3 regions of the Blautia pseudococcoides genome follow, and region 1 is predicted to be linked to each of the others. Evidence: predicted binding sites of a transcription regulator. Region 1 holds the regulator's gene; each other region holds the start of a gene.
The links. The regulator Rex, encoded in region 1, represses fermentation and respiration genes when NADH is low (regulators of the CRP and FNR family bind a similar motif). The targets are predictions, from matches to a motif close to ATTGTTAANTANTTAACAAT.
Positions count from the first base shown of each region.

Region 2: the regulator Rex is predicted to act here: its motif matches at 8,192-8,211, upstream of serC (3-phosphoserine/phosphohydroxythreonine transaminase).
Region 3: the regulator Rex is predicted to act here: its motif matches at 4,017-4,036, upstream of A4V09_RS16965 (L-lactate dehydrogenase).

Region 1 covers NZ_CP015405.2:1,668,604-1,678,849, forward strand. The annotation lists gene A4V09_RS07870 (bifunctional ADP-dependent NAD(P)H-hydrate dehydratase/NAD(P)H-hydrate epimerase) at 1-1,192, opposite strand, end outside; gene A4V09_RS07875 (redox-sensing transcriptional repressor Rex) at 1,262-1,906, opposite strand; gene A4V09_RS07880 (ABC-F family ATP-binding cassette domain-containing protein) at 2,150-4,057, shown strand; gene A4V09_RS07885 (ABC transporter permease subunit) at 4,082-4,879, opposite strand; gene A4V09_RS07890 (ABC transporter ATP-binding protein) at 4,876-5,775, opposite strand; gene A4V09_RS07895 (TetR/AcrR family transcriptional regulator) at 5,772-6,422, opposite strand; gene A4V09_RS07900 (NADP-dependent isocitrate dehydrogenase) at 6,587-7,798, opposite strand; gene A4V09_RS07905 (GntR family transcriptional regulator) at 7,780-8,481, opposite strand; gene A4V09_RS07910 (hydroxymethylglutaryl-CoA lyase-like TIM-barrel protein) at 8,506-9,894, opposite strand; gene A4V09_RS07915 (S8 family peptidase) at 10,021-10,246, opposite strand, start outside.
Region 2 covers NZ_CP015405.2:916,647-926,892, reverse strand. The annotation lists gene A4V09_RS04255 (GNAT family N-acetyltransferase) at 1-412, opposite strand, end outside; gene hydF ([FeFe] hydrogenase H-cluster maturation GTPase HydF) at 464-1,648, opposite strand; gene hydG ([FeFe] hydrogenase H-cluster radical SAM maturase HydG) at 1,662-3,083, opposite strand; gene hydE ([FeFe] hydrogenase H-cluster radical SAM maturase HydE) at 3,105-4,163, opposite strand; gene A4V09_RS04235 (DUF1015 domain-containing protein) at 4,167-5,402, opposite strand; gene A4V09_RS24165 (hypothetical protein) at 5,416-5,583, opposite strand; gene A4V09_RS04230 (phosphoglycerate dehydrogenase) at 5,822-6,985, opposite strand; gene serC (3-phosphoserine/phosphohydroxythreonine transaminase) at 6,988-8,070, opposite strand; gene ilvB (biosynthetic-type acetolactate synthase large subunit) at 8,242-9,927, opposite strand; gene ilvD (dihydroxy-acid dehydratase) at 9,963-10,246, opposite strand, start outside.
Region 3 covers NZ_CP015405.2:3,584,779-3,595,024, reverse strand. The annotation lists tRNA gene A4V09_RS17000 (tRNA-Glu) at 5-76, shown strand; tRNA gene A4V09_RS16995 (tRNA-Thr) at 113-185, shown strand; tRNA gene A4V09_RS16990 (tRNA-Ile) at 190-263, shown strand; tRNA gene A4V09_RS16985 (tRNA-Asp) at 298-371, shown strand; tRNA gene A4V09_RS16980 (tRNA-Leu) at 376-461, shown strand; gene A4V09_RS16975 (response regulator transcription factor) at 652-1,350, shown strand; gene A4V09_RS16970 (sensor histidine kinase) at 1,325-3,595, shown strand; gene A4V09_RS16965 (L-lactate dehydrogenase) at 4,230-5,177, shown strand; gene A4V09_RS16960 (CoB--CoM heterodisulfide reductase iron-sulfur subunit B family protein) at 5,265-6,065, shown strand; gene A4V09_RS16955 (4Fe-4S dicluster domain-containing protein) at 6,062-6,451, shown strand; gene A4V09_RS16950 (CoB--CoM heterodisulfide reductase iron-sulfur subunit A family protein) at 6,458-8,446, shown strand; gene A4V09_RS16945 (hydrogenase iron-sulfur subunit) at 8,437-8,880, shown strand; gene A4V09_RS16940 (4Fe-4S dicluster domain-containing protein) at 8,868-9,842, shown strand; gene A4V09_RS16935 (4Fe-4S dicluster domain-containing protein) at 9,846-10,246, shown strand, end outside.

The DNA.
Region 1 (10,246 bases):
GTGCAAAACGCCTTGTCAGGTAAAGGGGGGCTTCCTTCCACTCTTTGACAGAGACCCCGGAGATTCTGGAGAACTCACCGAGATGGGGGGTTATGAGGATAGGTGCCGGATACTGTGTCAGCACCTCCATCCTGCCCGCCAGCAGATTCAGCCCGTCCGCATCAATCAACAGCGGTTTACCGCCCTCGGCCAGTATGGTGTAGAGAATATCTTCTGCCTGCTGTCCTGTGCCAAGTCCCGGTCCTACTCCGATCACATCAGCCCAGGTAAGCCCTTCCTGTATCTGTTCTTTTTTGATCTCCTCATCGTCATAGAAGCTGTACATAGCCTCCGGCAGCATTGTGGTCAGTACCTGCCTGTTCTCCTCCCTGGTATGTACCTTGATCATGCCTGCACCTGTCCTGAGTGCTGCACAGGCAGAGAGATACGCTGCGCCGCTGATATCACGGCTTCCGGCTGCCAGGAATATCTTCCCATAGGTTCCCTTGTTTCCATCCGGCTTTCTTTCCGGGATCCGGTACAGATCTTTCTCCTCACAGCGCAGTACAGACAGTTCAAAATCGTTCCGGGGCAGTTTATAGATCCCGATATCAGCAGTCCTGACCTTTCCCGCATAGGAAGCACCCGGATAGAATAACAGCCCCGCCTTCTCATAGGCAAAGGTCACAGTCACGTCAGCTTTCACTGCGCAGCCCAGCACCTTTCCCGTATCCGCGCTGATACCGGAGGGGATATCCACTGCCATGATCCTGGCCTCTGACCGGTTCAGGGCTTCGATGGTGTCTCTGTAAATTCCATCCACTTCTCTGGACAGTCCTACACCAAAGACAGCATCTACTATAGTAGTATATTCAGCAGGTACGGCATTCTTGACAAAGGATATGTGATAATTTTCCGCAATATTCACTTGCTTTCTCATTTCTTCTGTATAATGATCCTTTTTTCCAAGGATACAGATATCTGCCGAAACCCCTGTCACATGAAGCATACGGGCCACAGCTACGCCATCCCCACCGTTATTTCCGGTTCCGCAGAGTACCAGAACCTTTTTAAGCGGAAATTTTTCCTCCAGGAGGGCCTGGTACACACTCAGGGCTGCCCGTTCCATAAGGACCAGGGATGGGATCCCGATCTTGCGGATGGTATAATCATCCAAAAATTTCATCTGTCCGCCGGTTACGATTTGTTTCATGTCATTCACTCCTCTCTTTTGCCGGTATCAGCAAAAAGGCCGCCGCAAAAGTCCCGCAGCAGCCTTTTCTTACTTTTTATGTTCCGTCACATAACAATTCAGATTATAAGACAATCGCATGAGGCTCTCGGATAGATGTACGTTTTCCACAATAACATCCTCCGGCACCTCCAGATCCAGATGTGCGAAATTCCAGATGGCCTTGATCCCGTTTTCCACCAGCAGGTTCGCTGTCTCCTCCGCATTATTCTTAGGCAGAGTGAGCGCTGCTATCTGAACGTCATTATCCTTCAGATACTGGGGAAGTTCATCCATCATAAGAATTTCGTTGCCTCGTATGGAGATGCCTTTCAGAACCGGATTCACATCAAAGATGCCTACAACCTTAAACCCGCGTTTTTCAAACTGTACATAATTCGCCAGAGCCTGGCCCAGATTACCGGCTCCGATGATGATCATGTTGTGGGTCCGGTCAAGTCCCAGGATCTTACCTATTTCCGTGTACAGGTACTGCACATTATATCCGTATCCCTGCTGCCCAAAACCCCCAAAATTATTCAGGTCCTGGCGGATCTGGGATGCCGTCACGCGCATTTTGGTACTCAGCTCATTTGAGGAAATACGCTCCACACCATCTTCCAAAAGTTCTCCTAAATATCTGTAATATCGGGGAAGTCTTCTGATGACTGCTTTTGATATGCATTTTTCGTCCACGACTTTACCCTCCTTATGTCTTAGTTTTCTGTTTCATATAGGAATATTATATATAATTGTTAAAATAAAGTCAAATACAATTCCAGTTATTGTTGTTTTTATCTGTTGTCAAATTCTGAATTTCAGATATAATAGGAAGGGTGAAGCAAAAATCCCACGGCCAAAGACCATTCCCAGTGGAATTTTGTCTATGACTGTAAGAGACAAAACAGTTACACCTAAAGATAAAGGAGATTCTTAAATATGATACTGGCATGTCAAAATATTGAAAAATCGTTTGGAGGCATGAATTTGATCCATGACGCCTCCTTCCATATAGAGGAACGCGAAAAAGCCGCCTTAGTGGGCATCAACGGAGCGGGCAAATCCACACTACTGCGCATTATCATGCAGGAGATTCCTGCGGACAGCGGGGAGGTCATCTTATCCAGAGGCAGGACCATCGGCTACCTGGCCCAGCACCAGGAGCTGGACAGCGCCCTCACCATCTACGATGCCCTGCTGCAGGTCAAACAGCATATTCTGGATATGGAGCTTCATATGCGGGAAACGGAAAAGCAGATGAAGCACGCTTCCGGGAAAGAACTGGAACACCTGATGGAGACGTATTCCCGGCTGACCCATGAATTTGAAATGGAAAACGGCTACGCATATAAAAGCGAGCTTGTGGGCGTGCTGAAAGGGCTTGGCTTTCCTGAGAGTGACTTTGAAAAAGAAATCTCCACTCTGTCAGGAGGGCAGAAAACACGTGTGGCACTTGGACGCCTGCTTTTGTCAAAACCGGACATCATCCTTTTGGATGAGCCTACCAACCATCTGGATATGGATTCCATTTCCTGGCTGGAGACCTATCTGCTGAACTATCCGGGAGCTGTCCTGATCGTATCCCATGACCGGTATTTTCTGGACAGGATCGTAACCAAAGTTATTGATATTGACAACGGAAAGGTAAGCTCATTTACCGGAAATTATTCTGCTTACAGTGAGAAAAAGGCCCAGCTTCGCAGGGATGCCTACCAGGCGTATCTGAACCAGCAGCAGGAGATCAAACATCAGGAGGAAGTGATCGCCAAATTAAAACAGTTTAACAGGGAGAAATCCATAAAGCGGGCAGAAAGCCGAGAAAAACTGCTGGATAAGATTGAAGTCATAGAAAAGCCCACAGAGGTAAACGCTTCCATGCGTATTTACTTAAAGCCCCGTATGGAAAGCGGAACGGATGTACTGACAGTGGAACATCTCACAAAATCCTTCCCCTCTCTCCCCCTCTTTTCGGACCTGAATTTTTCTATCAAACGGGGGGAACGGGTAGCGATCATCGGAAACAACGGAACAGGTAAGACCACCATACTGAAAATCTTAAACGAGCTGGTTCCCGCCGACGCCGGGGTCTTTCATCTGGGAAGCAAAGTACACATCGGATACTATGACCAGGAGCACCATGTACTCCATATGGAGAAAACCATCTTTGAGGAGATCTCTGATGATTTTCCAAAGCTCACCAACACAGAGATCCGCAATCTGCTGGCAGCTTTCCTCTTCACCGGAGATGATGTGTTTAAAAAGATCTCTTCGTTAAGCGGCGGGGAACGGGGACGTGTATCCCTGGCTAAGCTCATGCTGTCAGAAGCCAACTTTCTGATCCTCGATGAGCCTACCAACCACCTGGATATTATGTCAAAGGAGATTCTGGAGGATGCCTTGTGCAATTACACCGGAACTGTGCTGTATGTGTCTCATGACCGGTATTTTATCAACAGGACAGCCACCAGGATCCTGGAGCTGACTAACAAAAGTATGGTGAATTACATCGGCAATTATGATTACTACATGGAAAAAAGAGAGGAACTTACCCGTATCTATGCACCTGGCCAGGCGGAGGAAGAAACTGCGGAATCTGTCTCTGCCACAAAGCTGGACTGGAAACAACAGAAAGAGGAACAGGCACGTCAAAGAAAACGCGAAAATGATTTGAAAAAGACTGAAGCAGAGATTGAACGCCTGGAAGCCAAAGACAAGGAGATTGACGCCGAGATGGAGAAGCCGGATGTGGCGGTCAATGTGGCCGAATGCGTAAAGCTGGCCAACGAAAAAGCCGAAATCGCACAAAAACTGGAAGAACTCTATGAAAAATGGGAAGAACTGGCATAATGCCAGTTCTTCCCGTTTTTCCTGTTATAAGGGCAGGTCCCGCTTGCTGAACCGTATAATTCCGATTCCCATAAGTAAAATCCCCGCCAGATACAAAATACCGCACATCATCCATGCTTTTCCGTCACCTGCGCTCAGACCGTCTATGTCAAACAAAGTCACAGGTGTGGCATATTTTACTTTCTCAAATCTGTCTCCAACCTGCGATATCATCTGCACAAGGACCGAATATACTACTATGGCTGTGCTGACTGCAGAGGAAGTTTTTGACTCATTGCTGAAACAGGAAGCACAGAAACATGCACCGCCAAAGAATACAAGCATTCCCAGCAGACCCACATTGATCCGGATAAACGCTGCTGTTTCCATTTCCCCGGGGAAAAGCACCTCACTGACAACAAGTATCAGGCAAGTCACATAAATGACAATGACAAGCAGGGACACCAGCATGAAAACACACTGTGTCATCATGATTTTCCAGCGTTTGGCAGGTACCGCCAAAAGGTAAGCCATGGAGCCGTTGTCCACGTATTTGGCTGCCAGTCTGTTTGAGAGAATTATGATGAATACCGCCGGGAAAGCCACATACAGCATTCCGTATAAGTATCCTGATACAAATTCCAGCAATGTCTGGCCCACATCAGCCATGCCAAATGCCGCGAACAAATCCGGCATGCTGTCAGCCATCATTTTCAGGCTGTCTCCCATTTCAGGATTGAACATCATAGTGATCATACTGCCATAGACACTGAGAACCGCAAGAAAGATGACGAGCAGCAGCCAGTTTGATTTGATCTCTTTTTTAAATAACGTAGCATTCATGGTCGTGCTGCCTCCTCTCCGTAAAAATGCATGAAAAACTCTTCCAGACTCTGTGTGCGCACATCTAAATCTGTTATCGTATACGCACTGGCCTTTTTCAGGAAAGGATCAATATTTTTTCCCACTTTGGCAGTCACTGCTTTTCCCCCGGCCTGATAAGAGACCTCAGGAAATGCAGCAGCGAACGCTTCCGCCATAGCTGGCTCCCGGAAAGTGATCTCTATCACTTTCTGTCTTCCCTCTTTTAATTTTTCAATTTCCTCCACCGCAACCAGGCGCCCGTCACGGATGATCGCGGCACGGTCACAGGTTCGTTCAATCTCCTCAAACATATGGGAAGACATAAGTATGGTTTTTCCTTTTTTCTTCTCTGAAAGGATCAACTCTACAAACCGGTTCTGCATCAAAGGGTCCAGACCACTGGTCGGTTCATCCAGGATCAGGATGCTTGCCAGCGGATTCATGAATGCACAGACGATTCCAATCTTCTGCTTCATGCCTTTTGACATTTTCTTCAACTTGCCGGAGGGATTCAGTTCAAACATTTTCATTAATTCCTGAGCCCGGCCCAAATCTCTCATTTTCTTCATCTTTGCCACAAAACGGATAAATTCCATTCCTGTCATAGAGTCAATAAAAGCAATTTCCCCGGGAAGATATCCAAGGGATGTCTGGATTTTATCCGCCTCCTTAAAACAATCCATATCCAGGATAGACAGGCTGCCGCTGTCAGGCTTGATAAAGCCCATGATCTGACGGATCGTTGTGGTCTTCCCGGCTCCGTTTGGGCCTAAAAATCCAAGTACCTCTCCTTGTTTCACCGAAAAACTCACGTCAAAAACACCGCGGTTCTGTCCATAGTCTTTTGTAATATGGCTGATTTCTATTACGTTCATATTTCTTGCCTCCTTCCAACCATTTCTGTCAGATACTCCTCTTTGTATGCGATCCGCTTCAGCATTTCCGACCACTTTCTGAATTGCTGCATCAATAAATCCGCATCTACCGTATCGGTATAGAACATTCTATGATGCATATATCCGTCAGTAAGCCAGAGAAGCATATGCAGTATCTCTCTGGGTTCTGCATCCTCCCTGAACTTTGTCATATCTACATTTTTGCAATAGTCCTCAAACATATTTGCAATCTGGTTTTTCATAAAGGAATTCATTGCCTCCGATACATCCTCCCTGGATGTAAAAAATGCCCGGACGCTGAATTCCATAAGATAGGGGAAATCAGAGAGAATGCGGGCTTTCTTTTCGGTTGTGTAAGCCAATAACTCGAAGAAATCCGTAATTTCAAAAAAACGCAGATCCAAAAGACGTGAACCCACCTTTTCAAAGACATACTCAAACAGATACATATACAGCTCTTTTTTGTTCTTAAAATAATAAAACAGCAGTCCCTTTGAGATCCCGGCTTTGGCGGCGATCAGATCTGTAGATGCACGTTTATATTCACAGGTGCCGAAAACCTCCAGTGCCGCATTGACGATCGCATTCTTTTTTTCCTCTGAAAGACTGCTAAGTTTGTCCTCCATATTGAGCCCCCTTTATGTACTTTACCGATTCGGTTAATACCCATTATAAGAAATTGACTCAGATTTTCAACCCCTGTCTGAAAACTTTTTATAAAAGAACAAGTCCATGTAAGCAGGGACTTATACTCTCTTACATGGACTTGTGAAATGAATTAAGCTTATTTTTATGCGTATAAAGCATCCAGATTTTTTCTGACAGCCAGGATAAATTCACGGCTGTTCAGCACAGTCGGATTCTCCAGTGATGTGATCAGCGCAAGGTCTTTTGTCATCTCGCCTTTTTCGATCGTAGCAAGCGTGGCCTTTTCCAGACGGTCAGCAAATTGGCAGAGGCTGCTGCTTGCGTCTAATTCTCCCCGTTTTCTAAGTGCGCCTGTCCAGGCAAAAATAGTTGCCACGGAGTTGGTGGAAGTTTCCTCACCTTTCAGATGTTTGTAATAGTGGCGCTGCACGGTTCCGTGTGCTGCTTCATATTCAAAATATCCGTGAGGGGATACCAGAACAGAAGTCATCATAGCCAGAGAACCGAAGGCAGAGGATACCATATCACTCATAACATCCCCGTCATAGTTCTTGCAGGCCCAGATAAAGCCCCCCTCTGCTTTCATGACACGTGCCACTGCATCGTCGATCAGCGTATAGAAATATGTAATACCGGTCTTCTCAAAAGCTTCTTTGTATTCTTTATCGTAAATATCCTGGAAAATATCCTTAAAGGTATGGTCATACTTTTTGGAGATGGTATCCTTGGTGGAAAACCATACATCCTGTTTTGTGGAGAGCGCATACTCAAAACAGCTTCTCGCAAAGCTCTCAATCGAGTCTTTTAAGTTGTGCATCCCCTGTGCCACACCGGCACCTGTGAAATTGTGCACCAGTTCTCTTTTCTCTGTGCCGTCAGCAGAGGTATAAACCAGCTCCACTTTTCCCGGTCCCGGAACGACCATCTCCGTATTTTTATAGACATCTCCATAGGCATGTCTTGCCAGGGTGATGGGTTTCTTCCAGTTTTTTACGCAGGGTTCAATCCCCTTTACTACAATAGGAGCACGGAAGACGGTACCGTCCAGCATGGAACGGATGGTACCATTGGGGCTTTTATACATTTCTTTTAAGTGGTACTCATCCATACGCGCCGCATTGGGTGTGATGGTTGCGCATTTAACTGCTACTTTGTACTTCTTTGTGGCATTGGCCGCATCCACTGTAACCTGGTCATTTGTCTCATTTCTGTATTCCAGTCCCAAGTCATAATATTCTGTATTGAGTTCCACATATGGCTCCAGCAAATCCTCTTTGATCATTTTCCAGAGGATTCGTGTCATCTCGTCTCCATCCATCTCCACTAAAGGTGTTGTCATTTTAATTCTTTCCATTGTTGTCCTTCTCCTTTCCGTTCTTCCTGCAGAATTTCTTCCAGATTATAATGCTTCAGATTCTCAACCGTATTAAAAATATGCCTCGCCGCCACCTGTTCCGCTAAATCTGCATCCTTATTTTTTATGGCTTCCAATATTTCTGTGTGCTCGTTGCCTGATTTATTCAGGCGCATACGGTTCATGATGGATACCTGCCGCACACGCTGTACATACTGATGGAAATCAGACAGTGTGTGGGAAAGCATCCGGCTGCCGGAGGCTTCATAGAGAAGCTTGTGGAATTTGCCGTCCATCTCACAGACTTGCTCATAATGTTCTTTTTTCGCGTGGTAGTCTGACAATACGATGGCTTCCTCCATGGCTTCTAACTGTTCCGGTGTTATATTTTCCACGGCCATCCGGGCACAGAGCCCTTCCAGCCGGGAACGGATCAAATAAATATCCGTTACATCCCTTGCGGATATTCCGTTGACAAAGGCTCCTTTGTTTGGCACCAGGCGCACCAGCCCCTCCAGTTCAAGCTGTCTAATGGCTTCCCGCACCGGAGTTCTGCTGACTCCCAGTTCTTTTCCAATGGTGCATTCCACCAGTTCATCTCCCTGCTGGTAATGGCCTTTCAGAATATCAGAACGAATCTTGTCAAATACCTGGCCCCGCAGGGACTTCTCTCTAACTGCCATTTTACTTCCTTCCTCGCTTATGCCTTATAAGGTTATATGCAATCTCCTGCAGCTCTCCTCAATGACGGATATTAGCTCCTCGTCTGTCAGGACTGTGACACGTCCCTCCTCATACTGGGCATCCACCCAGACTTTTATCATCTGCACCAGTTCACTGTTCTTCCGTACCTGGCTCTCACCCGAAAGGCGGTAGTGGTTGTTGATCCAGTGGGCAATACCTGCCAGGCCTGAAGTGTTGGAAACAGCCACCTGAGGCGGACGGCCCAGGAATTTATCCGTATCAAAGATATTGTAGATTTCCTCGTTTTTCAGCAGACCATCTGCGTGGATACCGGCCCTTGTCACATTGAATGCGCTTCCCACAAACGGTGTAGTGGAGGGAACCTTGTATCCAATCTCTTTTTCATAATATTCTGCAAGCTCTGTGATGACCCTTGTATCCATGCCATCCAGGGAGCCTTTGATCTGGGCATACTCAAATACCATGGCTTCCAGGGGGGTATTGCCGGTTCTCTCACCAATACCGAACAGGGAACAGTTCACACCGCTTGCGCCGTAGAGCCATGCGGTTGTGGAGTTGCTCACAGCTTTGTAAAAATCATTATGGCCGTGGAACTCTATCAGCTCAGAGGGGATTCCGGCATGTGTCAAAATACCGTAGATAATACCCGGTATGGAGCGGGGGATCACAGCACCGGGATAGTTGACGCCATAACCCATAGTGTCGCAGCACCGCACTTTGATCGGTATGGAATACTCCTCCATCAGTTTGTTCAGCTCCAAACAGAAGGGGATCACATAGCCGTAGATATCGGCTCTTGTAATATCCTCCAGATGGCATCTGGGGCTGATCCCTGTCTCCAGGCATTCACGGATCACACTCAAATAGTGCTCCATGGCCTCTCTTCTGGTCATTTTCATTTTATAGAAAATATGGTAATCCGAACAGCTTACCAGGATACCTGTCTCCTTAAGTCCGATGTCCTTTACCAGTTCAAAATCTTTTTTGCTGGCGCGTATCCAGCTTGTGACTTCGGGGAATTTATACCCCCGCTCCAGGCATTTATATACGGCGTCTCTGTCCTTTTTGCTGTAGAGGAAAAACTCGCTCTGACGGATCCTTCCGTTTGGACCTCCCAGTTTGTGCAGGTAATCAAAGATGGTCACAATCTGCTCAGTGCTGTAAGGAGCTCTTGACTGCTGCCCGTCGCGGAACGTGGTGTCAGTGATCCAAATGTCATCCGGCATATGGTGGGGCACGATCCTGTCGTTAAACGCAATCTTTGGTACCTCTGTGTAGGGAAACAGATTGTGAAATACATTCGGCGTCTGTACATCCACCAGGGGATACATATGCTCTTCCAGTTCCAGTAAATTTGTATGGTAATTCATTCTGACAGCTCTGTTTATCATTTTCGTCACTCCTCATCCTAACTTCCGGGATATCCCGGCATCACATTTTCAATATGCTATCACTTTATCCTAATGAATTTCTTGTATCATTGTATACAATGATACATTATTTGTCAATATAAATTTTCAACTCTTTTCGTCATATAAAAAATGCTCTAACTGAAAAAGCCCCCAACCCTGCAGGTTGTGGGGATAACCTAAATCCTTTGCTGTCTGCATGAGTCTTTTTTTGACTTGCAGATTTGTCAGGGCGGGATCTTTTTCAAGAAGCAGGGCAATCCCTCCTGACACCATGGGCGTGGACATGGAGGTACCGCTTTTCACTGCATAGGGCATACTGCCGCTTCTGTTG
Region 2 (10,246 bases), 750 kb from region 1:
GGATCTCCGGTTTTAGCTTTCTTGAAAAGTTCAGGGCATTGTGATACAGATGGGCCATATCAAACCCGCAGCGCTGGTAAAACCGTATGGCCTGGATGTTGTCATTTGTAGTGATCACCACAAGCCTTCTGCATTTTTTCCTTCTTGCAGTCTCTTTTATCCTCTCAATTAAGGTTCTTCCGATACCTCTTCCCTCCTGGCGGCTGTCCAGGGATATGATTTCACAGATGCCGTCCCTGATCAAATACGTCAGAAGTCCCACAATATTTCCCTTTTCCCAGACAACAATGCCCTCTGTCCTGGTCATATCCACAACACTGCCGCGAATGACCATCTCCGCTGCATGCCATTGGCTTTCTATAAATTCATTGACGCATTCCCGGTTTGTCTCATCAATCGCAACAAACTCCATAAAGATATCCTCCCGCCCGGTACAGTGATCTGTCCCTGTATCCGTTACTCATCACCGGAATATTTCCAGGCTCCGCTGCAAAATACCGTTCATATGCGCAATGGCTATGCCGTAATTTGTCATGGGTACCCCCTGTGAGCCAGCCTGATTTCTGCGCCACTGCATTTCACGCTCATTGAGCATACAGCCTCCACAGTGCACCACCAGCCGGTACGGTGTCAAATCTTCCGGAAATCCGGTTCCGGAGGTAAATACAAACTCCGGCGTCTTTTTGGTATGCGTTTCAATCCAGCGAGGCATCTTCACAGTGCCGATATCATTGCACTGCCGGTGATGGGTACAGCCTTCACTGATCAGCACTTTATCTCCGTCCTTCAGATCATCAAGCGTATAAGCGCCTTTCAGTGCACCGTCCAAAATTCCTTTGTACCGAGCAAACAAAATAGAGAAAGAAGTGAGCGGTATAGCCGCCGGAACTGCTCTGCTCATTTTGCCGAACACCTGACTGTCCGTAATCACAAGCCGCGGTTTTACCCCAAGACGCCCGAGCACATCCTCCACTCTGTCATCCTGCACGGCAAGAGGCACTGCCCCGGTATCCAAAAGTTCTCTGATGACCTGCTGCTGCGGTAAGATCAGTCTGCCTTTCGGCGCTGCTTTATCAATGGGAATCACCAGGAGCACAAAGTCCCCCGGTGATACCAAATCCTTTACAAGGGGATGCTCCTGCCCCTCTCCTGCAAGGCTTCCCAGTTTCTCCTTCAGCTCAAAGATGTGGATGCCTTTCTGGGCGCTCACATAGATTTCATGGTCTGTCTCCGGTATTTTTTCCTCCGACAGTAAATCCATCTTGTTATAGACCAGCAGATAAGGCAGCTCTCTCTTCTCAAAGAGTTCTATCAACTGCTGTTCCATGGGGGTCAATTCTTTCCCGGCCTCTGCAACCAGGACTGCAACATCGGTTTTGTGGAGCACCTGCTCTGCTTTCTTTACTCTGAGGACGCCAAGGCCTTCCTGGTCATCATCCATACCCGGCGTATCAATCAGTAAAACAGGGCCTATTGGCAGAAGCTCCATAGCTTTTTGCACCGGGTCGGTGGTTGTCCCCTTAACATCAGATACCACTGCCATATCCTGTCCCGTAACCGCATTGAGCAGGCTGGACTTTCCGGTGTTACGGCGTCCGAAAAAGCTGATATGTACCCGGTTTGCGGAGGGTGCTGCATTCAGACTCATGTGTATCCTCCTCTCAGAAACGGAAATCCCTCTCTCCATTCTCAATCTTTGCCAGGCGCTCTACTACGATCTCTCTTGTCCTCTCTCTTGGAATGTTTACAAGCTCAGATTGGATCAGCTCTTCCCCGATTTTTCTTGTCTCCGGGCCTGCATAATCCATGAGGAACTCTTTCAGGGTCATCAGCGCATTGGGATGACAGCAGTTCTGGATCTGTCCTGTTTTACACAGACTCATAAACCGGTCACCCGTTCTGCCTTCCCTGTAACATGCGGTACAGAAGCTGGGAATATATTTCATATCCATCAGCCAGTGCACCACCTCGTCCAGGGTTCTCTTATCAGACACGTCGAACTGTTGGGAATTCTCCTCTTCCGGCTCCGGTTCGCTGTAACCGCCCACACTTGTTCTGGAAGCGCCGCTGATCTGGGAGATTCCCAGGTGAAGCACTCTCTCCCTGCACTCTTTGCTTTCCCTTGTGGAAATGATCATACCTGTATACGGCACTGCAATTCGGATACAGGCAACCAGTTTAGCGAAGATGTCATCATCAATGCCGTTATCAAACGCAGAGGGGTCTATATCGTCCGCATGTTTCACTCTCGGAACACTGATGGTGTGAGGTCCCACACCATGGACAGCTTCCAGATGCTCTGCATGCATAAGAAGCCCCGCAAATTCATAGCGGTACATCTCCAGCCCGAACAGTACCCCAAGACCTACATCGTCGATACCGCCTTCCATAGCTCTGTCCATGGCCTCTGTGTGATAATCGTAATTGCTCTTGGGGCCTGTGGGATGAAGCTTTTTGTAGCTCTCTTTGTGGTAGGTTTCCTGGAAGAGAATGTAGGTGCCAATGCCGGCATCTTTCAGTTTTCTGTAATCCTCCACTGTGGTGGCGGCAATATTTACGTTTACACGGCGGATCGCCCCGTTTTTATGTTTGATGCTGTAAATGGTTTTGATGCTCTCCAGTATGTATTCAATGGGATTGTTCTGAGGATCCTCGCCCGCTTCCAGGGCTAGGCGCTTATGGCCCATATCCTGCAGAGCTGTTACCTCTTTTACAATCTCCTCCTGTGTCAGTTTCTTTCTGGCTATATGTTTGTTTTTCCTGTGATAGGGACAGTACACACAGCCGTTGATACAGTAATTGGACAGATAAAGGGGCGCAAACATAACAATCCGGTTTCCGTAGAAATCCTTTTTAATCTGTTCAGCCAGTTTATAAATCTCCTGGTTTTTCTCCTCGATGTCGCAGTTCAGCAGTACAGAAGCTTCCCTGTGGGTCAGGCCCTTACGAAGCTTTGCCTTCTCGATGATCTGGTCAATAAGCGCCTCATTGTGCTTATTTGCCTCAGCATAGGCAAGTGTCTCCTGGATTTCTTCGTGAGAAATAAATTCCTCTGCTTTCAGTGATTTCGGATCGTAACTCATTTTTACCCTCTCCTTTTCTCTTTACCGGGTATCCATTTTAGTGTCTCCCCGGTCTACGGTCACTTCACAGCCAATTTTCTTCATACAGCTGCGAAGAAGTTCCAGTTCGGCGGCATTTTCTGCGCCTGTGTAAATCTTATGGTCGTACAGTTCGTATTTTCCCTGTACCAGTGAAGCCGATAAGTTTGGCATCACCACATTGGCCCCTGCCAGTATCCCCCGCTCCCTCCCGTCATGGGAAATGGTTCCAAGGGCAGTTGTGGCAGGTAGAAGGACTTTGGGAAGCAGCAGGCGGATCAATCCCAGTAGATACAGGGTAAGCTCTGCGCTTCCCGGTGCCTGATTCCCCAAAGGAGTGTCCCTGTGCGGAATAAAAGGCCCGATCCCCACCATGGCTGGCTGGAATTCTTTTAAAAAGAGCAGTTCATCTGCCAGATTTTCCGCTGTCTGTCCCGGTGTTCCCACCATGAAGCCGCATCCTGTCTGAAATCCAATGTCCTTTAGATTTTTCAGGCATTCCTGCCTGTGAGCATAGGACATGGAAGGCGGATGCAGGGTTTTATAGTGTTCCTCGCAGACCGTCTCATGTCTGAGCAGATACCGGTCCGCCCCAGCTTCAAAATATCTTTCATAACTTTCCCTCTCCTTTTCCCCAATGGAGAGAGTCACAGCACAGTCGCTGTATTTTTTCTTTATGGTACCGACCAGTTCTGTGATTCTGTCATCCGTATACCAGGGATCCTCACCGCCCTGCAGCACAAAAGTTCGGAAGCCAAGGGAATAGCCCTTTTTGCAGCACTCTAAAATTTCTTCCCTCCCAAGGCGGTAACGCTCTGCCCTGCGGTTCCCTTTTCGGATCCCGCAGTAATAACAGTCGTTTCTGCAGTAATCGGTAAACTCGATCAGTCCTCTTATGTAAATGCGGTTTCCGTAAAATTTCTCCCGCATCTGTACTGCCTTTTCAAACAGATAACCGGCAAGGTCTTCATTCCGCTTTTCGATCAGCTCCGTATAGGTTTCCCTGTCCAGGGATTCCCCTGCTTCCAGACGGTCGATTTTATCATATAAATGCTCTCTCATATTCTATATCCTGTGGATAAACAGTCCGCTTCTGAGTTTCGGCTCAAACCAGGTGGATTTTGGCGGCATGAGCTTTCCGGCGTCTGCAACAGCAAAAAGCTCTGCCATGGAAGTGGGATACATGGAAAAAGCTGCTTTACAGTCTGTCAAAACACGTTTTTCCAGCTCACCCAGCCCCCGGATCCCTCCAATAAAATCAATGCGCGGGTCTTTTGCCGGCTCCCGGATTCCCAATACAGGCTCCAGCAGATTATTCTGCAGCAATGCCACATCAAGTCCGTCCACCACATCCGGGGAACGATATTCGTCCTTTATGTTGAGTGTATACCACCTGCCACCCAGAAACATGCCGAATTCACCCTTTTGCCGGGGAGATACCGCTTCTGTTCCGGGTTCTGATACAAAGAATCGTTCTCTTACTTTTTCCAGGAACTCCTCCTCGGAACAGCCATTTAAATCTTTCACCACCCGGTTATAATCCAGGATCTCCAGCTCCTCATCCGCAAACAGGGTACACAGGAAATAATTGAAAGGCTCCCTGCCCGTATAATTGGGATTCTCCTGGCGCCGTTTCAGCCCCGCTTTGATGGCTGAGGCTGCCCTGTGATGGCCGTCTGCAATATAAATGCCGTCCATGGCCCGGAAGGTTTTTTCTATCTTGTGGGTCATGGCCGACTCATAAATCATCCATCCCCTGTGCCGGATCCCATCCTCTGATACAAAGTTAAAAATAGGAAAATCTTTCTTTTTCACCTCTATCAGGTGTCTGAAATCCGCATTTGCACGGTACGCCAGGAAAATAGGACCTGTCTGTGCCTCCAGTACATCCACGTGGCGAATGCGGTCCAGCTCTTTCTCTACCCTGGTATTCTCATGCTTTTTGATGATACCGTTCATGTAATCATCAATGGAAGCACAAGCCACGATCCCTGTCTGTACATGTCCGTTTCTGGTCAGCTCATAGAGATAAAAATTCGGGTCCACATCCTGAAGAAAATCTCCGTCTTCCATCATGTTCCAGAATATCTTTCTGGCCTTTTTGTAAACCTCAGGCGCATACATATCCACATCATCCGGAAACTGTGTCTCCGGCCGGTCAATTTTCAAAAAGGAATATGGATTTTTTTCGGTTACCTCTTTCGCCTCTTTTCTGTTATATACATCATAAGGCAGTGCGGCGATCTGTGATGCCAGGTTTTCCTGGGGACGCACTGCACAAAATGGTTTTACTACCGCCATTATCTGCTCTCCTTTATAATTTTTTCTCCATAACATGGGCAGCAACTTCGCAGACACCATTGAATACCTTCCCAAGCCGCTTATGGTTTCTTCTAAGCGCACCGCAAAAAGATTTTATCCGCTTTGCGCTGCGGACTCTCTTCTGTATGAATGTTTCCGGTTTTTTCTTTTTTCTGCTCATTTTCACACCCCAAATAGATTGATGTCTTTTTATAACGCTATAGTAAAATTATACCGTATATAGTCTTAAAATACAATGAAATAGGCACAATTATTGTTGCTATTCACAGGCCACTGTCCCGGGAGGCGTTTTCCCCAAGGGGACGCTGCGCGATGCATAGCAAAAGGCCTGCCCTGAAACCGAAGTCTCAGGTCAGGCCCAACGATAACTCATTCTGCCATAAATAATATCACAGCTATTATTTTACAATACGGACACGATAAACACCGTGTATATTTTTCAGCTCTTTTGCCACCTCACCGGATATAGGGGTGGACACATCTATGAGCGTATAGGCAAAGTCACCTTTACTCTTATTGGTCATGTTGGAGATATTCACGCCCGCATCACCCAGCACCCTGGTGAACTGGCTGATCATGTTTGGAATATTTTTGTGGTTGATGGCAATTCTTCCCACATCCACACAGGCACCTGTATCACAGTCCGGATAGTTTACGGAATTCTTGATATTTCCGTTTTCCAGAAAGTCCATAAGCTGTTTCACTGCCATCACTGCACAGTTATCTTCTGATTCCTCTGTGGATGCTCCCAGATGAGGAGTTACCAGAGTATTGGGCGTGCTGGTCACCAGCGGATTGGCAAAGTCTGTCACATATTTTTTTACTTTGCCCTCTTTCAGTGCCTCCGCCAGAGCTTCCTCATCTACCAGCAAATCTCTTGCAAAGTTCAGGAGAACCACACCCTCTTTCATCTGGGCGATCTCATCCGCGCCGATCATCTTTCTTGTAGATTCGATCAGCGGTACATGAATAGTGATATAATCACATTCTTTGTAGATCACATTCAGGTCATTGATGTGGTGAATACTTCTGGAAAGATTCCATGCTGCATCTACAGAGATAAACGGGTCATAACCGTATACTTCCATTCCAAGATGTACGGCTGCATTTGCCACCTTTACACCGATGGCGCCAAGGCCGATAATACCCAGCTTTCTGCCGCTGATCTCACAGCCGGCAAACTGTTTTTTCTTTTTCTCAGCCAGTTTTCCGATATCTTCTGTGGCATCCTGATGCTCCAGCCATTCAATACCGCCCACAATATCTCTGGATGCCAGCAGCATTCCGGCAATGACCATCTCTTTTACACCGTTGGCGTTGGCTCCGGGTGTGTTGAAGACTACAACACCGTCCTTTGCGCACTCCTCCAGCGGAATATTGTTGACGCCAGCACCTGCCCTGGCGATAGCAACCACATTCTTCGGAAGCTCCATCTCATGCATGTTTGCACTTCTTACCAGAACGGCGTCGGCATCTGATATATTGTCTGTGCTCTCGTATTTGGCCGGGAAATACTCCAGTCCTACACTGGAAATTGGATTTAAGCAGTGATATCTGTACATGATCAAGCGTTCTCCTTTTCAAATTTTTTCATGAAAGCAACCAGCGCCTCCACACCTTGTATCGGCATGGCATTGTAAATGCTGGCACGCATACCGCCTACACTTCTGTGGCCTTTCAGATTTACAAATCCTGCCTCTGTGGCCTCTTTTATAAATTTTGCATCCAAATTTTTATCCCCTGTGACAAAAGGCACATTCATCAGCGAACGGGAAGCCGGTTCCACTGTTCCTCTAAACATTGCGCTCTCATCCAGGTAATCATAAAGGATTTTGGCCTTTTTCTCATTATGCTCTTTCATGGCTCCCAGACCACCCTGTTTCTTCAGCCACTGGAATACCTTGCCGCACATATAGATCCCGTAGCAGTTAGGTGTATTGTACAAGGACTCTGCATCTGCATGTGTCTTGTATGTCAGCATGGTTGGTGTGCCGGGAAGAACATCCTCTGTGATCAAATCCTCGCGGATAATGGCGATCACCACACCGGCAGGACCAATATTCTTCTGTGCGCCGCCGTAAATAACACCGTATTTTTCCACATCCATAGGTTCGGAGAGAAAGCAGGAGGAAACATCAGCTACCAGAGTTTTACCCTTTGTATTCGGCAGTGTTTTAAATTTTGTTCCGTAGATCGTATTGTTTTCGCAGATGTACACGTAATCCGCATCCGGGCTTATGGGAAGATCAGAGCAATCCGGAATATAGGAATATGTCTTATCCTCAGAGGATGCAGCCTTGTTTGCTGTCCCGTACTTCTGTGCCTCCTGCCATGCCTTTTTCGCCCACTGGCCTGTGACAATGTAGTCAGCCACTTTATTTTTCATCAGGTTCATAGGAATCATGGCGAACTGCTGATGGGCACCGCCCTGCAGAAATAATACTTTATAGTTGTCAGGAATGTGCAGCAGTTCTCGCAAATCTGCCTCTGCAGTATGTATAATATCCTCGAATGCTTTGGAACGGTGGCTCATCTCCATCACGGACATGCCTGTTCCCTTATAATCCAGCATCTCTGCTGCTGCTTCCTGCAGCACTTCCTCCGGCAGAACCGCCGGCCCTGCTGAAAAGTTATAAACTCTGCTCACTTGTTGTTTCCTCCTCTATCATCTTACTCTTGTATCACTCTAAAGCATTTCTAATAGTAACGCCACATGCCCTTTTTGAGGACACGTGGCATAAATTGCTTGACAAGAAGTATTCTACCTCTTTGTTATATTATTGTCAATAAAAACATTTGTCTTTCTGTAAAAGACATGCTATTTCTGTTTTGCTTTCAGGTCTTCCTCATCAAACGCATCCTCAATGTTGGCGCCTGCCGGCACCATTGGAAACACCTTGTCGTCGCTGTCGATCATACAGTCCATAACAACCGTTGTATTTAACTCAATGGCTTTTGCCAAAGCTTCCCTGAGTTCTTCCTTTGTGGTCACGCGGATCCCCACTGCCCCCATAGCTTCCGCCAGTTTTACAAAATCAACTTTATCCTTTAATACTGTATTGGAATATCTGCCTTCATAGAACAAAGTTTGCCACTGCCGAACCATTCCAAGGACCTGGTTGTTGATGACCACCTGAATGAGAGGAACATCATTTCTTGTGGCGGTTGCAATCTCATTCATATTCATGCGGAAACAGCCGTCTCCTGCCACATTGATAACTACCTTGTCAGGATTGCCCATCTTGGCACCTATGGCTGCACCCAGGCCGTAGCCCATGGTTCCCAATCCGCCTGAGGACAAAAATGTGCGGGGTGTTTTATATTTGTAATACTGGGCAGCCCACATCTGATGCTGCCCCACCTCTGTAACGATTATGGCATCGCCTTTTGTCTGATGGTAGATTTCCTCAATAATAGCCGGACCGCTTAGGCCCTCCTCATTGTAGCGCAGAGGATATTTTTCTTTCAGCTCCTCAACGTATTCCAGCCACTCCTTATGTTCTTTCTGCTCCAGCATGTCATTGAGGCGTTTCAGCACTTCCCTGGCATCTCCCACAACACTGCAGTCAACCAGCACATTTTTATTGATTTCTGCAGCATCCACATCAATCTGGATCACTTTTGCGTTCCTGGCAAAGTTCCTGGTATTGCCGGTTACACGGTCGCTGAATCTGGCGCCAACAGTAATAAGCAAATCACATTTTGTCACGCCCAGATTGGAAGCCTTGGTTCCATGCATACCCAGCATACCTGTGTACAGCTCATCTTCTCCGGAGAACGCGCCCTTTCCCATAAGGGAATCTGTTACAGGTGCCTGGATCTTATGGGCAAAAATGCGCAGCTCCTCCCAGGCATTTGCTGCGATGGCTCCGCCGCCCACAAAAATGAAGGGACGCTTTGCCTCCTGGATCATGTCCGCAGCCTTCGCCAGATCTGCCTCTTCGATCTCGGCCACAGAGGGTTTCACCGGCTTCGGCACTATATTTTCAAAGTCTGTCTTGGCCGCAGTTACATCCTTGGTAATATCCACTAGAACCGGGCCGGGACGTCCGCTCTTCGCAATGACAAAAGCACGGCGGATTGTTTTTGCCAGCTTCTTCACGTCTTTTACAATAAAACTGTGTTTTGTAATAGGCATAACGACGCCTGCTATGTCCACCTCCTGGAAACTGTCTTTTCCAAGAAGGGGAACCCCCACATTACAGGTAATGGCAACGACGGGGACGGAGTCCATGTGCGCCGTTGCGATCCCTGTCACAAGGTTGGTGGCACCTGGGCCGCTGGTTGCAAAACATACTCCCACTTTTCCTGTGGAACGGGCAAAGCCGTCCGCTGCATGGGCTGCGCCCTGCTCGTGGGAAGTGAGTACGTGATGAATCTCATGGCTGTGTTTGTATAGCTCATCATAAATATTCAGAATCGTTCCGCCCGGATAACCAAAAACGGTATCTACACCCTGCTCTTTTAAACATTCGATTACTATTTCTGCTCCTGTCAACTGCATATTGAAATCCTCCCAACCGTTATCTTTTTTTGTTTTTATTTCTGGATTTCCAGAACGGCGCCCCTGTTTCCGCTGGTTACCATAGCCGCATAGCGTGCCAGGTATCCCGTGTTCACTTTCGGCTCTCTTGGCTGCCACTCAGCTTTTCTCTTGTCCATTTCCTCCTCTGAAACTGCCAGTTCCAGCTTATTTTCCGGAATATTGATGCGGATGATATCTCCCTCTTTCACAAGGGCAATAGGACCGCCTACGGCTGCCTCCGGAGAAATATGGCCAATAGAAGCCCCACGGGAAGCGCCTGAGAACCGTCCGTCCGTGA
Region 3 (10,246 bases), 1.9 Mb from region 1:
TTTTGGCTCCATGGTCAAGCGGTTAAGACACCGCCCTTTCACGGCGGTAACAGGGGTTCAAATCCCCTTGGAGTCATTCAACAAAGAATGAAACAATAAGTTAAACAGGTACGCCGATGTGGCTCAATTGGCAGAGCAGCTGATTTGTAATCAGCAGGTTATCGGTTCGAGTCCGATCATCGGCTTTATGGACCTTTAGCTCAGTTGGTTAGAGCAACCGGCTCATAACCGGTCGGTCCTGGGTTCGAGTCCCCGAAGGTCCATTTATTAGTTAAAGGTTACAATTTTATAGGTTTTGGCCCAGTGGCTCAGTTGGTTAGAGCGCCGCCCTGTCACGGCGGAGGTCGAGAGTTCGAGTCTCTTCTGGGTCGTTTTGCCGCAGTGGCGGAACTGGCAGACGCCCGGGACTTAAAATCCCGTGGGTAGTGATACCCGTACCGGTTCGATTCCGGTCTGCGGCATCGTATTAAGAGCGTAATTTACGCTCTTTTTTTCGTTATTAGCATAATCGAAAATAGAAGTAGGAGGAGTACCCAAGGTGCTTCTCCTATTTTGGTAGATAAAGAATTGTAAGAAATCCGTAAGGAATCTGTCAATTGTTTTGTAAGACAGAGAGGGTATTATAAATACAAGCTTTAAGGAGGAGGAAACATGAGCGAATGTATTCTAGTGGCAGATGATGACAGAGAGATCGTAAAGGCCATAGCTATTTTATTAGAAAGGGAAGGCTTTAAAGTTCTGCCAGCCTATGATGGACTGGAGGCATTGGACCTTCTTGCCCAGAACCAGATCCAGTTAATATTGATGGATGTCATGATGCCCCGCATGGATGGCTTATCCGCCATTATGAAAATACGAGAGAGAAAAAATATACCAATTATTGTACTGAGTGCTAAAAGTGAGGACACTGATAAGGTATTGGGACTTTCCATGGGAGCGGATGATTATGTGACTAAGCCATATAATTCACAGGAACTGGTTGCCAGAGTAAAAAGCCATCTCAGGCGTTATACCAGATTGGGTGATATCAATGCTGCGAGTGTCTCAAAGGAATTTAAGAGCGGCCGTCTTAGTTATCATGCGGAGGAACGGGTTCTGTATGCTGACGGGGAATTTGTGAGGCTGACTGCCACGGAGACAAAGATTGTGGATTTGTTCATGCGCAACCTGGGACGTGTATTTTCAGCGGAGGAGATTTACCGACGAGTCTGGGAGGAGGATGCTTTTGCCCCAGAGAATACAGTTATGGTGCATATCAGACGCATTCGCGAGAAAATGGAACTGAATCCAAAGGAGCCAGAATATTTAAAGGTGGTGTGGGGAATTGGATATAAAATCGAAAAAATGTAAAGTGATAGCAGCCTGGGCAGCGTTTTTCCTAAGTATTTGCCTGCTTGTGGAGAGTGGTGTGGCCGCCCTGAATTTGCTGATCGGAGATGGTCCCCGTGGAGTGAGTCCTAAAGACGCGTTTGCATCGGATTATGAGGACACAAAGGAATTTCGCAGATTTGTGACAGATTACCTGGATGCCTTTCTTTCCATGGCAACAGGCGGCCCGGTGAATTGGTATGGAAGGTATGGGGCGTATTCTAATGACACTTCATGGAATATTGGAGATATTGAGAATACAGTCACTGCTGCAGCCGAGGAAATTGCTGAACAGAGCTGGGACTACAGCGGGGATTACAGCGAGGATGACTGGGAGTATGCCGTATCTCCGAAACAAGTGCATGCGTCTATAAAAAATGATAAAAATCTGCTCTATGATATCCGGTATGACGGTAAGTCGGTGTATACCAATGATGATGAAGGCGTTTTGAAGAACGGAGAGAAAAAACTGCCTTCTGATTATAACTTTTATCTGTCCTTTGCAGATGGAAAAGCATCTGTATTTAAAGACCAAAAAGCTGTGGATGTGTATGGGGATAATCTATACCGGGATGACAGCAAGTGGCAGATCCCTGGGTACAAGAACTATACGGTAGATGATAAAACGAAGAAGGCCGAAGTACGCATGGCAGTCAGAAAAACACCGGTAAACTATGTGCAGGGAAACTATTCCGGCGGCTCGGGCAGTTATTATGGAACAAGCAGCCTTTATGATACGGTCAGAAATCTGAAACATGCCAAAAACGCCTATATAGCCCAAATTGTAAAAGTTATCGTTGGTCTCATACTGCTGGGGATTTACCTGGTTTTGAGAAAGTATAAAAAAGATGGTGACAGGGCCATAGCGGTTTGTACAGGCAAGGTCTGGATGGAATGTAAAGCCGGGCTGGTCATTCTGGTGATTGCAGGGGGCATTGCAGGGCTTAATAACTATATAGATATTTATTATGGATGGGGCTATTATGAGTATGCGGCAGAAGTTTTATATCCGATGATGTGTTCCCTGTTTGCAAATCCTATTTTGGTGCTGGTGTTTTTCTGGACCTTGTATCTGTTTGTGAATGATTACAGATACAACAATAAGAAACCAAGGAAATCGCTGGTCAAAGATATACAAAAACTTCTTCAGACCAGAAATATGGAATATCCTTTTCAAAAAAAAATGGTCCGTAAATTTTCCCCGGTGATGATAACCGGAATTATCTTATCCGTCATTGCAGCTCTTGCTTGTTTTATGATAGGGTATTACCTGTATGATGATGGCGGGAGTTTTGGAGTTGTATTGCTGCTTGTGGCTTTGGTAGTCCTTGTCATTGTACTTCTGGTGGGGATGATGAAACAGTATGCGTCCCATAACCAGGTGTTTGCAAGTGAGATTGGCCGGTTGGTTGATCAGATAACAAAAGTTCACGATGGCAACATGACAGACAAACTGAAAGTGCCGGAAGATTCTGACCTGTATGACGCTGTGCAGCAGTTAAATGACATTCAGAGCGGTATGGATACGGCACTGTCGGAAAGAATGAAAAGTGAGCGCATGAAGGTTGAGCTGGTGTCCAATGTATCGCATGATATTAAGACGCCCCTGACCTCCATTATCAGCTACGTGGATCTTATGAAGCAGGAAGAAAATCTTCCGGAGGATGTTAAGGATTATATACGCATTCTGGACATTAAGTCCCAGCGGCTGAAATCTATGGTGCAGGATGTTTTTGAAATCAGTAAAGCGGCATCCAGGCAGCTTCCTGTAGATCTGGAGGACCTGGATCTGGGCAAACTGCTCCGTCAGACCCTGGCTGACATGGAAGAACAGATTGAAGAGAGCTCCGTGACAGTCAAGGCACAGATCCCTGCGGATGCGGTGATGATCCATGCGGATGGCAGCCGTCTGTACCGAGTGTTCCAGAACCTGCTGCAGAATGCCCTGAAGTATTCACTGACCGGTTCCCGTGTGTTCATTACACTGAAAACAGACAGCAAAACAGCTAAAACCACTGTTAAAAATATCTCCCAGGACGAGATTCCTTCTGAGATTGACTTTACAGAACGTTTTGTCCGCGGAGACGAGAGCCGTACCGACGGCGGAAGCGGGTTGGGACTTTCCATTGCCAGAAGTTTTACGGAGGCATGCGGAGGTGTTTTCGGAATAGAAGTGGATGCGGATCTGTTTGTGGTCACGGTGGAATTTCCTATTCTTCAGGATTAGTACAATGAAAATGGATCACGGTTTTATTGTGGGAATTATAGAAGGGTTATTTAACTAACACGTTTGATATAATATAAAGGGTTGCTCTGTGGGTTCATAAATGTATGAGCCAACTGGGGCAATCCTTATTTTTTATATGCGCTGTACTTGAAAGCACACCTTCAGAATGCGTGTAAAATAAAGAAAAAAAGTTTGTGTTTTTTGTATACATACATAAAATAAGACATAAAAGTCCCGAAAAAAAGCCATTAAATAATGGATAAAAAAGGTCTAAAAACAAATTGCACGCAGAAAAATACATAAAAATCAAGAAGTTTCCCTATTTGTATGGCACGCGGCAGGCCAGAAATTGTTTGAAAAATAATTTCACAAATTAACGTGGTAGACAAGACAAAAAAATACAAAAAATCGTTAAAAAGTTGTTGTTAATTTCTTATCAATATGATATTCTAAATCAGTAGCACGAAATCAAATTCAACACCAAACCCCTAGAATCTGGGGCAATTGAGTAAAGATTCTTTAACGGAATCCTATATTCAGTAAGACGGAATTTGTAATTTCATATTTTTTTGAACTTTATTTGTTAAAAAAAAGACAATAACAACAGCCCATATGGAAGGGGAAAGGAGCAAGCATGAGTAGTAAAATTACTGTCATCGGAGCCGGAAGCGTTGGCTCAACGATTGCTTACACATTATCAAACGGGGATATCGCATCAGAGATTGTATTGATTGATATCAACAAGGAAAAAGTTGCAGGGGAAGTAATGGATATTGCGCAGGGAACCTGTTTCCGCGATCCCATTAATATTGTTGCAGGCGAATACGGGGATGCTAAGGATTCCGATATCGTAATTATCACATCAGGAATTGCCCGCAAACCGGGTCAGACAAGAATTGAGCTGACACAGACCAATGTAAATATTTTAAAGAGCATCACACCGGAAATCGTAAAAGCTGCACCGAATGCTCTATACATCATCGTAAGCAATCCTGTTGACATTATGACTTATGTGTTTACAAAGATTTCAGGACTGCCGGAGAATCAGATTATCGGTTCCGGAACAATTCTGGATACTGCGCGTCTCCGCTGCGGACTCTCTGAACACTTTAAAGTTGCTCAGAAGAATATCCACGCTTATGTATTTGGTGAGCACGGTGACACTTCCTTCATTCCCTGGACAGGCGCATATATATCAGGTGTAAGCCTTGATGAGTATTACGAGCTGGCTAAGAACCTTGGCAAGGATGTAGAAGAGCTTGACAAGGAAGAAATGCTGACTTATGTTCAGAAGTCCGGCGGCAAGGTAATTGCAAACAAAGGAGCTACCTTCTACGCAGTATCTGCAGCAGTATGTAAGCTGTGCGGAATCCTGCTGGCATCTTCTGACTCCATCGCAACCGTTTCCTCTATGATGCACGGTGAATACGGCATTGAGGATGTCTGCGTGAGCACACTGACTTTGGTTGGGCCCAATGGTATCCAGGGTAAAGTGCCGATGCGCATGAATAAAGAAGAGATTGCAAAACTTCAGGCAAGTGCCAACGCACTGAAAGAAGTTATCAAACAGATAGAACTGTAGAAACAGGAAAACTGTTCAGTATCCTCTGGCCCGCCAAGCAGCAGCTATGAGGGTACTGTTCCGTTTCCGGGATTATTAGGAGGAACTATGAAGTACAGTTATTATCCGGGGTGTACCCTGAAGACAAAAGCAGTGGAACTGGATGCTTATGCCAGAGCTTCTGCAAGGGCACTGGGATTTGAACTGGAAGAAATTGAAAACTGGCAGTGCTGCGGCGGCGTTTATCCGCTGGGTACTGATGAGATCGCCACAAAACTTTCTTCCGTCCGTGCTCTCAACGAGGCCAAAGAAAAAGGCCAGGATCTGGTAACACTCTGTTCTGCCTGTCATCATGTGATCAAACGTGTCAACCATGATATGAAGAATGTAGATGACATCCGCACCAGAGCCAATAATTATATGCAGCTTGAGGAACCCTATGCAGGTGAGACGACAGTGATCCATTTTCTGGAGGTACTCCGTGACCGCATAGGTTTCGACACGTTAAAGGAGAAAGTAACCGCTCCGCTTACCGGGAAAAAGATAGGGGCTTATTACGGATGTCTGCTCCTTCGTCCTAGCAGGCTTCTGGAATTTGATGATCCGGAGAATCCTGCCATCATTGAGGATTTCATCCGGGCCATTGGAGCAGAACCGGTGATCTATCCATACAGAAATGAGTGCTGCGGCGGATACATATCCCTGAAAGAAAAAGAGATGTCAAAAACCATGTCTGACAAGATCATGGAAAGCGCATCCGGTTTTGGAGCAGATATGCTGATCACCGCCTGTCCATTATGCCGGTATAACTTGAATAAGAGCACAAACAGCAGCAAACTTCCTGTATTTTATTTTACAGAGCTCCTGGCAGAAGCTCTGGGTGTGAAAGAGGAGGTGGCAAAAGCATGAATACTCCAAAGAAACAGGCTGAAATGATAAAGGAGATCAGCGGCGTCAATCCGCTGAAATGTATGAAATGCGGCAAGTGTTCTGCGTCTTGTCCATCCTACAATGAAATGGATATCAAACCTCATCAGTTTGTATCTTACGTGCAGAATGAAGACATTGAGTCTCTGGTAAATGCAAAATCCCTCTGGAAATGCCTTTCCTGTTTTGCGTGTGTGGAGCGCTGCCCAAGGGACGTGAAGCCTGGTAAACTTATTGACGCGGCAAGACAGCTGGTTGTCCGTGAAAAGGGCGGGGATTATCTGACGGCTGACGAGATCCCTGAGCTTTTGGACCCGGAACTTCCCCAGCAGCTTTTAGTCAGTGCAAGCAGAAGATACAGGAGGTGAGGTTAAGTGCAGAGAATAGGTGTATTCGTCTGTCATTGCGGCAGCAACATTGCCGCCACGGTAGATGTTAAAAAAGTAGTGGAAATGGCTAAAATGGAGCCGGGAGTTGTCCATGCGGAAGACTATCAGTATATGTGTTCCGAGGCGGGACAGTCCAAGATCGCAGAGGCCATAAAAAATGAGAAGCTTACAGGACTTGTAGTATGTTCCTGTTCACCGCGTATGCATGAGACCACTTTCCGGAAAGCAGCGGAGAGAGCCGGCCTGAATCCATACATGGTGGAGGTTGCCAATATCCGTGAACATTGTTCCTGGATCCATAAAGACATGGGGGAGGCCACCAAGAAGGCGGTCATCCTTGCGAGAGCGGCAATCGCCAAAGTAAACTTAAATGCATCCCTGAAGCCGGGAGAGAGCCTTGTGACCAAACGTGCACTGGTGATCGGCGGGGGTATTGCAGGTATCCAGACGGCGCTGGATATTGCAGAGGCCGGATATGAAGTGGATATTGTGGAGAAGACCCCAAGTATCGGAGGAAGGATGTCACAGCTTGACAAGACATTCCCCACCCTTGACTGTTCCGCATGTATCCTGACACCAAAGATGGTGGAAGCATCTGCCCATGAGAAGATCAACATTTATACATACAGTGAAGTGGAAAAGGTTTCAGGTTTTGTGGGTGATTTTGCTGTGGTTATCCGCAAGAAAGCCAGAAGCGTAGATATGGATAAGTGTACAGGCTGCGGTGTCTGCCAGGAGAAATGTCCTTCCAAGAAAAATTCAAATGAATTTAACAGAGGGCTTAACACAAGAAGCGCCATCTACACACCATTTGCCCAGGCTATCCCCAATGTTCCGGTGATCGACCGGGAGAACTGTATCAAGTTCAAAACAGGAAAATGTGGTGTCTGTGCCAAGGTATGCCAGGCAGGTGCCATTGATTATGAGCAGAAGGATGAGATTGTTACAGAGAAGTACGGTGCCATTGTAGTTGCCACCGGTTTTGATACCATCAAACTGGACAATTACGATGAGTATGCATACAACCAGAGCAAGGACGTTATCACATCCCTGGAGCTGGAGCGTATCATGAACGCAGCAGGACCGACCAAAGGCCATCTGGAGCGTATGTCTGACGGAAAAGCCCCCAAGAATATGGTGTTCATCCAATGTGTGGGCAGCCGCTGCGCAGACAAGCGGGGAAAGAGCTACTGTTCTAAGATCTGCTGTATGTATACAGCAAAACATGCCATGCTGATCCGCGACAAGTATCCGGATGTGAACGTGTCTGTATTTTATATTGATGTCCGAACCCCGGGTAAAAACTTTGATGAGTTCTACAGAAGAGCCGTGGAGGAATACGGTGTGAACTACATCAAAGGCCAGGTGGGTAAAGTCGCTCCCCAGCCAAACGGACAGTTACTCGTACAGGGCGTTGACCTCATTGATAACAAGCAGATCCTCATGGAAGCAGATATGGTGGTCCTGGCTACAGCCATTGAGCCGGATCCGTCTGTAAGGAAAATTGCGACTATGCTCACAGCCAGCATTGACACCAATAACTTCCTGACAGAAGCTCATCCCAAGCTCCGTCCGGTGGAATCCCCCACGGCAGGTATTTTCCTGTCAGGCGTATGCCAGGGACCAAAGGATATTCCGGAGACCGTTTCACAGGCAGGTGCTGCAGCGGTGAAAGCTATTGGACTCCTTGCAAAAGATAAACTGATGACCAACCCATGTACAGCCAAATCCGATGAACTTCTCTGCAACGGATGTTCCACCTGTGCAAATGTGTGTCCTTACGGTGCCATCACCTATGAGGAGAAAGAGGTGAATGACCACGGTATCCGCGAGACACGCCGCATTGCAGTCGTGAACAATGCACTGTGTCAGGGATGCGGAGCCTGCACAGTTGCCTGCCCATCAGGAGCCATGGACTTACAGGGATTCTCCAACAGACAGATCATAGCGGAGGTGGATGCAATATGTCGATAGAAGCAAAAGAAGAATTCAGACCTAAAATTGTGGCATTCTGCTGTAACTGGTGCAGTTATGCAGGCGCGGACCTGGCCGGCAGCAGCCGTCTGGCCTACCCTGCAGATGTTAAGATCATCCGCGTGCCATGTTCCTGCCGTGTAAATCCCATGTTTATTCTGCGGGCATTTGAGAAAGGTGCAGACGGGGTGATCCTCTGCGGATGTCATCCGGGAGACTGTCACTACAGTACAGGAAACTACTATGCCAGAAGGCGTATGACACTTTTATTCTCCATGCTGGATTATATCGGTGTGGAAAACGGACGTACCCGTGTGGAATGGGTGTCCGCAGCGGAGGGTGTAAAATTCTCCACCACCATGAACGAGTTTGTGGAAAAAGTCCGCTCTCTGGGCAGGAATGTAAGATTGGAGGATTTGAGATGCAGGAGCTGATAAACCGTGCAAAAGAGCTGTTAGCGGACGGTACCGTGGCCCGTGTCCTCGGCTGGAAAGCGGGAGACCTGCCTTATGATCCGGAACCGGCTTATTTTGAAAAAGAAGAAGACCTGGAGAATTTCGTGTACAACGGATTCTGCGGAGCCAATTTAAGCAAATATATGATAGAGGCCTCCAAACTGGAGGGTAAAACTTTAGTCTGCCTGAAACCCTGTGACACGTACAGCTTTAACCAGCTTATCAAGGAGCATAGGGTAGACAGGGAAAAAGCCTATATTATGGGCGTTGGCTGCAAAGGCAAGCTGGATATTGAAAAGATCAGGAGCATGGGGATCAAGGGGATCGAAAGTATTTCCGGGGCCAAGATCACAGACGAAGCAGACATACTTACGATCCGGACCCTCTACGGAGAGAAAACATGTTCCTATGCAGATGCCATGCTGGAGAGATGCCATGTGTGCAAAGGCAAAGAGCATAAGATTTATGATGAATTGATCGGAGAATCCAAAGAGACAAAGGACGCAGAGCGTTTTGACGGTGTTGCCGCCATTGAGGCTATGAGCCCGGAGGAGAAATTCGCTTTTTTCCAGAAAGAGTTAAGCAAATGTATACGCTGCAATGCCTGCAGAAACGTATGTCCTGCATGCAGCTGCAGAAAATGTGTATTTGACAGCAACAAGTTTGACAGCTCCCAGAAGGCCAATGTGGATTCCTTTGAGGAGAAGATGTTCCATATCATCCGCGCGTTCCATGTGGCAGGACGCTGCACAGACTGCGGAGAATGCAGCCGTGTATGTCCTCAGGGAATTCCGCTCCATCTGTTTAACCGGAAATTTATCAAGGATATTGATGAATTCTACGGAGAATATCAGGCCGGCGAAGATACAGATTCTAAAGGGCCGCTGACAAACTTTACATTTGATGACGTAGAGCCAGACATTGTGGCAGAAAGGGGATAATGTATGTATAAGACAGCAAAAGAAAATCTGGCGGCATTATTCCAGTTGATTGCCGGTGCCCAGGAATTATATGTCCCGGTAAAGGTGAGCGGACAGGTGAACTTCAGGGCATGGAGTGAGGACGGGGAGGTGGATTTGGATACGCTGAAAACAGTGAAATCCCCCAAAGACGCATTTTTTCCTCAGAGTGAGGACCTGTATACCTGCAAAAAAGACGGAAAAAAACTGGCCATTGAACCGGAAGCACTGAAAGAGCAGGATTTCGTGGTATTTGGAATGAAAGCCTGTGACGTGAAGGGTGTGGAGGTTTTAGATAAGGTATTTTTAGCTGACCCGGTGGACTCATTTTATGCGGCAAGACGTGAGCATGGCACCATCGTAGCTATGGCGTGTCATGAGCCGGA